3 regions of the Nonomuraea sp. NPDC003754 genome follow, and region 3 is predicted to be linked to each of the others. Evidence: riboswitches for the same ligand, from Rfam matches in the RefSeq annotation. Region 3 holds a riboswitch; each other region holds the start of a gene.
The links. Region 3 has a riboswitch for thiamine pyrophosphate ahead of thiC (phosphomethylpyrimidine synthase ThiC). Riboswitches for the same ligand answer to the same signal wherever they lie in the genome.
Positions count from the first base shown of each region.

Region 1 (3,862 bases), on a different contig from region 3:
AGCACGCCGTCTTCGAGCGGATCTCGCGGGCCGTCGGCGGGCTCGTCGGGCCCGACCCGCGCCGTCTCGACCCGGTGCGGCGCGAGCTCGACGCCTACTTCTCCAGGCGCCTGCGTGCCTTCACCGTCTCCGTCGACCTGCAGCTGGCCACGCCGTTCGCGCGCACCCTGCTGCAGATGACCATGGCGGTGCCGTACGGCACCGCCACGACCACCGGCGACCTGGCGGCCCGCATCGGACGGCCGCAGGCGCTGCGCGCGGTGAGCAACGCGCTCAACGGCAACCCGGTGTGCGTGATCGTGCCCTGCCACCGGGTCGCCGATCGCGAGAGCTACCCCGGCGGGCCCACCGCGCTCGAACGCCTGCTGCGCGTCGAAGGCTAGCGGCGCCGCCGTACCGCGCCGCCGAGCCGGCCGACCAGCAGCGTGACCAGTCCGGCGACCAGGAAGGCGCCCAGCGCCGCGCTCATCCACGGCTGGCGGGTGAAGCCGAGCGCCGCGCGGGCGCCGTCCCAGATCGCGGCCCACCACGGGATCGTGGACGGGGCGGCCAGCAGCCACCACGCGCAGAACCCGAGCGCCCACGGGACCGTCATGATCCAGCGGGAGGGGGCGCGCTCGCTGGTGTTCCAGGTCCTGCCGCTGCCGAGCAGGAAGTAGTCGACGACGAGCACGCCCAGCATCGGCACGAAGACGGCGCCGATGATGCTGAGGAAGGCGCTGTAGGAGTTGACGTCGACGAGGAGCGCCACGCCGATCGTCACGACGCCGAGGGCCACCGAGAAGACCCGCCGGTCGACGCGCGGCATGAGGTTCTGCAGCGACATGGCCGTGGAGTAGACGTTCGCGAACGACTGGTCGGTCTCGCGCAGCACCAGGATGCCGAAGAACAGCGCGCCCAGCGGCGCGGCGACGAACGGGCCGAAGACCGCCGTCGGGTCGTTCAGCACGGCGTCATGGCCGGCGATCGCGACCGCGTAGACGCCGATGGCCAGGCACGCCACCTGGGCGATCGTGTAACCGCCCACCACGCCGGTGAAGGCGGCCGAGCTGCGGCGCGAGTGCCGGGCGAAGTCGGCGGCCAGCGGTACCCACGAGACCGACAGCGCGATCACGAAGTCGACGGCGGGGGCGAAGGCGTCCCACGAGCCGCCGGCCGGCGCTGGAGCCCGCTGCAGGAGCGCGACCGCGAACCAGACGGTCGAGACGATCACGCCGATCGTGACGACCCGCCTGATGAGCCTGATCGCACCGAGCGGGTAGATCGTCAGCCCGGTGGTGATCACGCCCGCCACGATCACCCAGACCGCGTACGGCACGGCGTCGCCGACGATCGCCTGGGCGCCCATGGCGATGACCCACAGCTCGAAGGCACCCCACCCGAGCATCTGGATGATGTTGAGCACCGTGGGGACGTAGGACAGCCTCGCCCCGAACAGGCCTCTGAGCAGCACCATCGCCGGCTGTCCCGTCTGGGCGCCGGGGATGGCCGCGAGGCCCACCATGGCGGTGCCGATGAGACTTCCCACGACGGTGGCGGTGACCGCGGCGGTCATCGTCAGCGGGTTGTCGTCGAGGAGAGGGTTGATGAGGAAGAGGGCGAAGGAAAAACCCAGGAGGCTGACCCCGAGGTTGGCCCAGAAGGCGCCCTGGTCGAGGACGCCGAGGGTTCTGGGCGGGGCCTGGTCGAGGGTCAGCGGTACTTCGGCATGCTTCGGATCGACGACATGCGTCATCGCACGCTCCCTACGCCGGCATTACCCGGACAGGTTCATGCGGTCGGCGACGCCTGGGGGTCGCCCTCTCAGCCCGGCCATGCCCGAGCTCCCGCGGTTACTGGTTTGAGGCGAATTATTACATCTCGTTCCTTTTTGGCAACCACCCCCTACCCGCCTCCCCACCCCTCCCGCAAGCCCACACCACCGAACCGGCCCTCCCGGAGAAACCCCGACCACCCGCCCACACCACCGAACCGGCCCCCCGGCCACCCAGGAAGACCCTGCCCACGCCCCCCTACAACCGCGACCGCACGCCAGTACCGGCCTCCCCAAGAAACCCCGGCCCGCGCCTCCCCAGCCACCCCGGAAGACCCTGCCCACGCCCCCCTACAACCGCGACCGCACGCCCGCACTGGCCCCCGAGAAACCCCGGCCCGCGCTTTCTTCGCAGTTCCGGGAGGTTGTGGTGGGGCGGGTCCGCGAGAATGGGGACATGACCGTTCCCGAAATCGACGTCACCGACGTGCCCGCCGGAGCCTTCCTGCTCGACGTCCGCGAGCCCGAGGAGTGGACGGCGGGCCACGCCCCCGACGCCACCCACATTCCACTCGGCGAGCTGCAGGCCCGCGTCGACGAGCTCCCCTCCGGCCCCGTCTACGTGGTGTGCAGGGTCGGCGGTCGGTCCGCGCACGCCGCCGCGTGGCTCAACCACATCGGCCGCGACGCGGTCAACGTCGGCGGCGGCATGCAGTCGTGGGAGCTGGCGGGCAAGCCCCTGGTCAGCGAGAGCGGCCGGCCGCCGTTCGTCGCCTGACGCCACCTACGCGACATCCGCCGCTGGACGCCGCCAGGTGACGTCCGCCGCTCGACACCGCCTGTGTGACGTCCGTCGCTGGACGCCCCTGTGTGACGTCCGTCGCCTGACGCCGCCAGGTGACGTCCGCCGCTAGACGTCGCCTGTGTGATGTTCGTCGCCTGACGCCGTCTACTTGAGCAGCTTCGACATCCGCCGGTCGGCAAGGATCTTGCCCTCGGTCTGACAGGTCGGGCAGTACTGCAGCGAGGAGTCGGCGAACGACACCTCGCGGATGGTGTCGCCGCACACCTCGCACGGCTGCCCCGTCCTGTTGTGGACGCGCAGCCCCGACTTCTTCTCCGCCTTCAGGTCTTTGGCCGCCAGGCCGTGGGCGCGCTCCACCGCATCCCGCAGCGTGGTGACGATCGCCTCGTGCAGGTCGGCGATCTGCGCGTCGGTCAGCGTGGCCGCGATCTTGAAGGGTGACATCCGGGCCGCGTGCAGCACCTCGTCGGAGTAGGCGTTGCCGATGCCCGCGATGATCTTCTGGTCCCTCAGCAGGCCCTTGATCTGGGTACGGTTGCCGCCCACGATCTCCTTCAGCGCCTGGACGGTGAACTCGGGGACCAGCGGGTCGGGCCCGAGCGAGGCGATGCCGGGCACCTCCATCGGGTCCTTGACGACGTAGACGGCCAGACGTTTCTGGGTGCCTGCCTCGGTCAGCTCGAAGCCGGGCGCCAGGCCGTCGTCGTCGGGCGCCAGCCGTACCCGGACCGCGAGCGGGCCCTTGCCCGGACGCACGGGTTTGGCGCCCGACAGGTCGGCGCGCCAGCGCAGCCACCCCGCCCTCGACAGGTGGGTGACCAGGTGGAGGCCGTCGCAGTCGAGGTCGAGGAACTTGCCGTGCCTCGCCACGCCGGTCACCGTCAGCCCGCCGAGCGCGGTGACGGGCGGGTCGAAGGTCTTGAGCGCCTGGAAGGCGACCACGTCGACGGCCAGGATCGTGCGGCCGACCGCCTGCTCGCGCAGGAAGCCGGCCAGCGACTCCACTTCGGGAAGTTCCGGCATGCCTCCAGACTAGAGCGCACCCCCGGCGAGCGCCCTCGGACGAGCCGGGGCCGCGTCAGGGAAAAGGTCAGCTCGTGCCGCATCCCCTCGGCGGCCGCCCTCGCTCCCGAGCGGAAGTGACCATCCAACGCCCACCATCCCGAGCGGAGACGGCCGACTCGCGCCGCGCCCCGAGCGGAAGCGCCCGCCCCATACTCCGCGCCCCAAGCGGAAATGCCCGACCCGCGCGCCGCGACCCCGAGCGGAAATGCCCGACCCGCGCGCCGCGACCCCGAGCGGAA
Region 1 covers NZ_JBSGJX010000031.1:52,106-55,967, forward strand. Annotated here, with positions in the region: gene ACWEVS_RS31645 (methylated-DNA--[protein]-cysteine S-methyltransferase) at 1-383, shown strand, start outside; gene ACWEVS_RS31650 (purine-cytosine permease family protein) at 380-1,735, opposite strand; TPP riboswitch at 1,726-1,840, opposite strand; gene ACWEVS_RS31655 (rhodanese-like domain-containing protein) at 2,211-2,531, shown strand; gene ACWEVS_RS31660 (Fpg/Nei family DNA glycosylase) at 2,703-3,581, opposite strand.
Region 1: another riboswitch for thiamine pyrophosphate. It lies ahead of ACWEVS_RS31650 (purine-cytosine permease family protein); the one in region 3 lies ahead of thiC (phosphomethylpyrimidine synthase ThiC).

Region 2 (3,862 bases), on a different contig from region 3:
CGGCCGGCCTGGCTTGGTCGGGGTGGGCCAGATCGGCCCGCAGCAGTAGTAGTCGACGCCCTCCTCGACGGCGGCGGCCGAGGCCTCCGCCGTCGAATGGGTGGACCTGCCGATGAGGATGTCGTCGCCGAGTATCTCTCGCGCGACGCTCACGGGCAGGTCGTCCTGGCCCAGGTGAAGGATGTCGGGGCGGGCGGCGAAGGCGATGTCGGCCCGGTCGTTGACCGCCAGGAGCGCGCCGTGACGGTCGCACGCCTCGCGGAAGACCTCCAGCAGCGCGAGCTCCTCGCGCGCCTCCAGGCCCTTCTCCCTGAGCTGGACGATGTCGACGCCGTTGGACAGCACCGCGTCGAGGAAGTCGGCCAGGTCGCCGCGCTTCTTCCGGCCGTCGGTGCAGAGGTAGAGACGGGCTTCAGAAACCGAGCGCTTGGGCACGCCGCTTGACCTCGGTATGGCGACCCGCCTTGATCGCGTCGATGGGCGAGCCGGGCAGCGACTCGTCCGGGGTGAACAGCCAGCGCAACGCCTCGGCGTCGTCGTAGCCGGCGTCGAGCAGGAGCGTGAGCGTGCCCGGCAGGCCCTTCACGACGTCCCTGCCCTCGAGGAACACCGCGGGGACCTGGGGGCCGCCCGCGCCCCGCCGTACGCCGAGGAGCTTGTGGTCCTTCAGGAGCTGCTTGGCCCGCCCGATCGAGAGGGCGAGGCGGTCGGCCACTTCGGGAAGCGTCAGCCACTCGCCGACGAGCTGGTCGGTTTCCCGGTCTATCTGCGCAACAGAAAGCGTCACGAATCCACCACTACCACATCGCATCCGGCTTCAAACTACACAGTCACGTATCCCGACCTCGGGATCTTCCAGGCGTAGGGGGTCGAGTCGCTGTCCTGACTCGATGATCCTACGGCCCTGGACGAGGTCGCGTGGCCTGTTGACGGTCAGCACCCCGGCCAGCCTGTCGGTGTCTGTCAACCAGCAGACCGACCACTTGGCCGCCGAGGGATCGCCGCGGCGCAACAGGCGCGCGCCGGCATGGTGGCCGGCGTACTGCACCATGTGGCCGAACTGCTCCGACCAGAAGTACGGCACAGGATCATAGACCGCCTCGTCGCCCAGCAGCGTGGCCACGGCGACCTCGGGGGCGTTGAGCGCGGTGTCCCAGTGCTCCACGCGCAGCCTGGTGTGGAAGCGGCGCGACCACCAGGCCGCGCAGTCGCCGACGGCCACGACGTTCGGCAGGGAGGTGCGCAGGTGCTCGTCGGTGACGACGCCGTTGTGCAGGTCGATGTCGGAGCCTGCCAGCCACTCGACGGCCGGGCGGACGCCGATGCCCGACACCACCACGTCGGCCTCGACGAAGTCGCCGTCGACCAGGCGCACCCCGCCCTCCTCCACGGCGGCGACCATGGTGTCCAGCCGCAGGTCCATGCCCTCGTACCAGGGGACGGTGTCGCCGCCCACCTCGGGCCCGAGCACGTGCGCGAGCGGGGCGGGGCCCGCCTCCACGACGGTGACCCGGCAGCCGGCCGTACGGGCGGCCGTGGCCACCTCCGCGCCGATCCAGCCCGCGCCGATGACCGTGACCCTGGCGTCCGCCACCAGGCGGGCCCGCAGCTCCAGGGAGTCGTCGAGCGTGCGCAACACGTGCTGGCGGCCCTCGCCGGGCAGCCTGATCGGCTCCGCCCCGGTGGCGATGACCAGGCCGTCGTAGCCGATCTCGCCCTCGGTCGTCTCCAGGACCCCCGCGCGCAGCCCCTTGGCCGACACCCCCGGCCGGTGCTCCACCCGCATGGCCTCGAGGTCGGAGTCGACGAAGCTGGAGTCGGCCGTGCCGAGCAGCACCGCCTTGGACAGGGGCGGACGATCGTAGGGCCGGTGCCGCTCCTCGCCGACCAGCGTGATCCTGCCGCTGAATCCACGAGATCTCAGCGCCTCGACGCTGCGTATGCCTGCCAGTCCGGCGCCCACCACCACGACATGATTCACGCTCAGACCATAACCAATCCGGCGCCGGTCACCAGGGTCCGGGCCTTGAGTAGGCTTGTTCGCGGAAGACGCGCGGGAGTCCGGCCGTACCGGGCTGAGAGGAAGGCTGTGACGGGCCTTCGACCGCAAGACACCTGATCCGGGTCATGCCGGCGAAGGGAGCGAGATGCATCTGATCGTGGGCGGCGGCGTGGTTGGCCTGTCCGTCGCCTGGCGTCTGGCGCGCGCGGGCACGCGTGTCACGGTGATCGACCCGGCCCCGGCGCGTGGCGCCTCCCACGCGGCCGCGGGCATGCTGGCCCCGGTCAGCGAGGTCTCCTACACCGAGGAGTCGCTGCTCAGGCTGGGGCTGGCGGCGCTGGAGCGCTGGCCCGCCTTCGCCGCGGAGCTGGAGGCCGACAGCGGGCTGCGGCTCGACTACCGCGCCCAGGGCACGCTGGACGTCGCCTTCGACACCGACGACCTGGCGGCGCTGGACGAGCTCGCCGTGTTCATGGACAAGCTCGGGCTGCCGGTGCGGCGGCTGACGGGGCGCGAGTGCCGCCGCAGGGAGCCGATGCTGGCGCCGTCGGTCAGGGGCGGCGTGCTGGCCGAGGGTGACGCGTGGGTCGACCCCAGACGCGTCACCGCGGCCCTGCTGGCCGCGCTGGAGAAGGCGGGGGTGGCGCTGGTGCGGCGGCGCGTGGCCGCGCTGGTCCGCGACGGCTCGGCCGTGGTGGGCGTACGGCTGGAGCCACCCTCGGCCGCCACCGGGAACGTTCCGGCGGACGCCACGGACGGCGGGCCGGCCGACTCCCCGAACGGCAGGCCGATCGACGCCTCGGACGACGGGCGCGCGGACGCCTCGGACGCCTCGGGTGATGTGCTGACGGGCGAGCGGGTGGTGCTGGCGGCCGGCGCGTGGAGCGGCGGGCTGACCGACCTGCCGGTGCGCCCGGTCAAGGGCCAGATCATGCGGCTGCGCTCGCCGTCCCCCCTGCTCGGCACCTGCGTGCGCGGCGTGGTCCACGGCTCGCCCGTGTACCTGGTGCCGCGCGGCGACGGCGAGCTCGTCGTCGGCGCCACCCAGGAGGAGCTGGGCTTCGACACCACGGTGACCGCGGGCGGCCTGTACGAGCTGCTGCGCGACGCCAGGGAGCTGGTCCCCGGCATCACCGAGCTGCAGGTGGCCGACGTCGTGGCGGGACTGCGGCCGGGCACCCCCGACAACCTGCCGCTGATCGGCCCGTACGGCCCCGGCCTCACCGTCGCCACCGGACACCACAGGGGCGGCGTGCTGCTGGCCCCGCTCACCACCGCGATCCTCCACGGCGAGGAGGGCGAGCTGGCCGCCCTGTGCGCGCCGCAGCGGTTCCAGACAGCCGGACAAGGAAGTGACTGATGCACGTGACGATCAACGGGGCCGCGCACGAGGTGCCCGACGGCACCACGGTGGCCCAGGCCGTCCAGCGGCTGACGGCGCAGACGACGGGTGTCGCCGTGGCGGTCAACGACGAGGTGGTCACCAGGGGCACGTGGGAGAGCACCTCGCTGGCCGACCGCGACAGGGTCGAGATCCTCACGGCGGTGCAGGGTGGATGAGCTGATCATCGCCGGGGAGAAGTTCGGCTCCCGGCTCATCATGGGCACCGGCGGGGCCCCCTCCCTCGAGGTGCTCGACCAGGCGCTGGCCGCCTCCGGCACCGAGCTGACCACGGTCGCCATGCGCCGCCTCGACCCCGGGGCCAAGGGGTCGGTGCTCGACGTGCTGCGCGCCCGCGGGATCAAGGTCCTGCCAAACACGGCGGGCTGCTTCACGGCGGGCGAGGCGGTGCTGACGGCGCGGCTGGCGCGCGAGGCGCTCGGCACGAACTGGGTGAAGCTCGAGGTCATCAGCGACGA
Region 2 covers NZ_JBSGJX010000017.1:79,960-83,821, forward strand. Annotated here, with positions in the region: gene thiE (thiamine phosphate synthase) at 1-435, opposite strand, end outside; gene ACWEVS_RS22110 (Rv2175c family DNA-binding protein) at 413-787, opposite strand; gene ACWEVS_RS22115 (NAD(P)/FAD-dependent oxidoreductase) at 818-1,981, opposite strand; TPP riboswitch at 2,044-2,159, shown strand; gene ACWEVS_RS22120 (FAD-dependent oxidoreductase) at 2,148-3,362, shown strand; gene thiS (sulfur carrier protein ThiS) at 3,362-3,562, shown strand; gene ACWEVS_RS22130 (thiazole synthase) at 3,555-3,862, shown strand, end outside.
Region 2: another riboswitch for thiamine pyrophosphate. It lies ahead of ACWEVS_RS22120 (FAD-dependent oxidoreductase); the one in region 3 lies ahead of thiC (phosphomethylpyrimidine synthase ThiC).

Region 3 (3,862 bases):
GACGATGATGATCCCGAACTCGAGCGGGTTGGGAACGCGCGTCAGACCGATGGTGACAAGAGCCGAATTCTCCCGGTGAAACCGGATCATGTCCGATAAATCGATATCGGTCAGGGCATCGCCGGAAATGACCATGAAACGATCGTCGCGGAGTTTGTCGGCGGCGTTCTTGACGCTGCCGGCCGTACCGAGTGGCAGGTCTTCGGTGGCGTAGTGCAGGCGCATGCCCAGTTCGTCGCCGTCGCCGAAGTAGCTGCGCACGAGCGCCGCCAGGAACTGAACCGTGACGACGGTCTCGGTCAGTCCGTGTTTGCGGAGCAGCCGGAGGACGTGTTCCATGATCGGGCGGTTGACCACAGGAAGCAGGGGTTTGGGCTGGTTCGCGGTCAGCGGTCGCAACCGCGTGCCCTCCCCACCTGCCATGACGACCGCCTTCACCCGATCACTCCTTCTTCGCAGTTTGCCGGGGATCGCGCAGCTCATCCCTGGCAGCGGTGATGAGCCGGCGCACCTGTACCACATACAACACGCCCGCCCACCAGTACAGACCCGTTCCCCAGATGGCGAACGCCCATCCGATGATCCTCGCAGTATCGGCATACCAGGAGCCGGTATGAGAGGCCAGGAAGAGCAGCGGGAAGGCGTACATGAGGTTGGCCATGGCTGCTTTGCCAAGGAAATGCACGGGCAGTGCCTTGTAGCCGTATTTGCGGAGCACGGGAAAGAAACATCCGACGAAGATTTCCCGGGCGAGAATGATCGCCACGAGCCACCAGGGGATCACGTCCCTGAGGACCAGGCCGAGGATCGTGGCGAAGACGTAGAGCTTGTCGGCCGCGGGGTCGATGATGCGGCCCAGCCTGCTGGTCTGGTTCCACGCGCGGGCGATCTTGCCGTCCAGCCAGTCGGTGAATCCCGCGACCATGAGCAGCCCGATCGCCCAGCCGTCGGCCTGGGGCCCGAGAACCAGCCACAGGAACACGGGCACACCCAACAGGCGCAGGAAGCTCAGCAGGTTAGGAACCGTCCAGATCCGGTCCTCCGCTGACGAAGGGGCGGAAGTTTCGCTCACGCTTGCGACCCTACTGCGTCGCCGACCTGCGTACGCTGCGCCGTCCGTCTCGTCCGGTTCCGGCCGCAGGGCGGGCCCTTCGCCCCCGGGGTTTTCGGACACCTGGACGGATCGGGGGTTGCGCGCGCCCCCGGTGATCGGGTTACGGTGGCGCCGACCAACGCGGGAGCCCGGTGTGACCGGGCTGAGAGGACGGCTGACCAGCCGCCGACCGCCAGAACCTGCTCCGGGTAATGCCGGCGAAGGGAGTTTGCGCGATGAGTGGCGCGCGTTTTTCCAAGATCTACCAAGGCGATCTCCGGGTCCCGATGCGCCGGATCAGCCTGTCCGACGGCACGAGCTTCACCGTCTACGACACCTCCGGCCCCTACACCGACCCGGAGGTCGAGACCGACGTCACCCGCGGCCTGGCCCCGCTGCGCGAGCGGTGGGTCCTCGACCGGGGCGACGTGGCCCGGTACGGCGGCCGCCAGGTCCAGCCCCTCGACGACGGCTACCGCGACCAGAACGCGTGGAAGCGCGCAGGGACCAGCGCGTTCGCCGGGCGGCGCCGCGACCCCCTCAGGGCGGCGGGCGCGCCCGTCACCCAGCTCGCCTACGCCCGCCGCGGCGTGGTGACCAAGGAGATGGAGTTCGTCGCGGCCAGGGAGGGCGTCGACCCGGAGTTCGTCCGCGCGGAGGTGGCGGCGGGCAGGGCCGTCATCCCGGCCAACGTCAACCACCCCGAGAGCGAGCCGATGATCATCGGACGCAACTTCCTGGTCAAGATCAACGCCAACATCGGCAACTCCGCCGTCACCTCCTCCGTCGAGGAGGAGGTGGAGAAGATGACCTGGGCCATCCGCTGGGGCGCCGACACCGTCATGGACCTGTCGACCGGCCGCGACATCCACACCACCCGCGAGTGGATCATCCGCAACTCCCCCGTGCCCATCGGCACCGTCCCCCTCTACCAAGCGCTGGAGAAGGTCGACGGGGTCGCCGCCCGCCTGTCGTGGGAGATCTACCGCGACACCCTCGTCGAGCAGTGCGAGCAGGGCGTCGACTACGTCACCGTGCACGCCGGCGTGCGGCTGGCGTACGTGCCGCTCACCGTCAGGCGCACGACCGGCATCGTCTCGCGCGGCGGCTCGATCATGGCGGCCTGGTGCCTGGCGCACCACCGCGAGAACTTCCTGTACGAGAACTTCGCGGAGATGTGCGAGATCCTCGCCTCCTACGACGTCGCCTTCTCCCTCGGCGACGGGCTGCGTCCCGGCTCGATCGCCGACGCCAACGACGAGGCGCAGTTCGCCGAGCTGCGCACGCTGGGCGAGCTCACCCGGATCGCCCACGCCCACGACGTCCAGGTGATGGTCGAGGGGCCCGGCCACGTGCCCATGCACAAGGTCAAGGAGAACGTGGACCTGCAGCGCGAGCTGTGCGAGGACGCCCCGTTCTACACCCTCGGCCCGCTGGTCACCGACATCGCGCCCGGCTACGACCACATCACCTCGGGCATCGGCGCGGCCATGATCGGCTGGTACGGCACCGCGATGCTGTGCTACGTCACGCCGAAGGAGCACCTCGGCCTGCCGGACAAGGACGACGTCAAGACCGGCGTGATCACCTACAAGATCGCCGCACACGCCGCCGACCTGGCCAAGGGCCATCCGGCGGCGCAGGCGTGGGACGACGCGCTGTCGCGGGCGCGGTTCGAGTTCCGCTGGGAGGACCAGTTCGACCTGTCCCTCGACCCGGACACGGCCCGCTCCTTCCACGACGAGACACTGCCCGCGGCCCCGGCCAAGACCGCCCACTTCTGCTCGATGTGCGGGCCGAAGTTCTGCTCGATGCGGATCTCCCACGATCTGCGGGCGCAGGAGGGGATGCGGGAGAAGGCGGAGGAGTTCGTGCGCGGCGGCGGCGAGGTGTACCTGCCCCTGCCCGAGCGCCGCTGAGACCGGACGGGACCCGCCCACGCCGCCTCGGGGCCGGGGGCAGGACCCGCCCGCGCCACGCACCAGGCCCGGGGCGGGTCCCGCCCGCCCACGGGGCCGAGAGCGGGACGCCGCCCGCGCCACCCGCCACGGGGGACGGGCGGCGCGGGCGGTGTCCCCGGCCTCTCCCGGGCAACCCCTCCGGGGAGGGCTCCCCCGGGCGGGCGCCCGGGTCGTCAGCGCTTCACGGGCGCGTTCGCCTCCAGCAGCAACCTGGTGGTGTCAGCCGCCTTCGCCTGGGGGGTCGTGCCGCAGATCGCGCCGACGGTGTGCACGACCCAGGCCTGCTGACCCGCCTCGATCCCCGGGTGCCAGGTCGTGTTGATGCCGGAGGAGGCCTGCCTGCCGCCGTCCGCGGTGCTGAAGGACAGGGTGGCCATGCCGATGACACCGCCGTCGTGCCCCCACACCTTCCCGCACGGGGTGTCGTAGGCGATCAGGCCCAGGCCGTAGTCGAAGGTGTCGGGGACGCCGGGCCCCGGCGTGATCGGAACGGTCGTGCGCATCTCGGCCAGCTGGGCCTGGCCGATCAGCCGGCCGGTCAGCAGCGCGCGGAAGAACCGGTTGAGGTCCTCCGTCGTCGAGACCAGCGCGCCGGCGGTGCCGCCCCACGACATGTTGAAGGAGCTGAAGTCCCGCAGCGGGAAGGAGCCGAAGAAGGAGGTGTAGGCCTTCGAGTGCGGGCGCGGCAGGTTCGGGGTGCGCGGGAAGAAGGTGTCGGACAGGCCGGCGCGCTGGATGACGTGGCGGGTGATGTAGCGCTCGGCGGGCATTGCCGTGACCTTGTCGAGCAGCATGCCGAGCACGATGT
Region 3 covers NZ_JBSGJX010000059.1:34,180-38,041, forward strand. Annotated here, with positions in the region: gene ACWEVS_RS42000 (sugar phosphate nucleotidyltransferase) at 1-438, opposite strand, end outside; gene ACWEVS_RS42005 (CDP-alcohol phosphatidyltransferase family protein) at 443-1,072, opposite strand; TPP riboswitch at 1,225-1,337, shown strand; gene thiC (phosphomethylpyrimidine synthase ThiC) at 1,330-3,012, shown strand; gene ACWEVS_RS42015 (serine hydrolase domain-containing protein) at 3,228-3,862, opposite strand, start outside.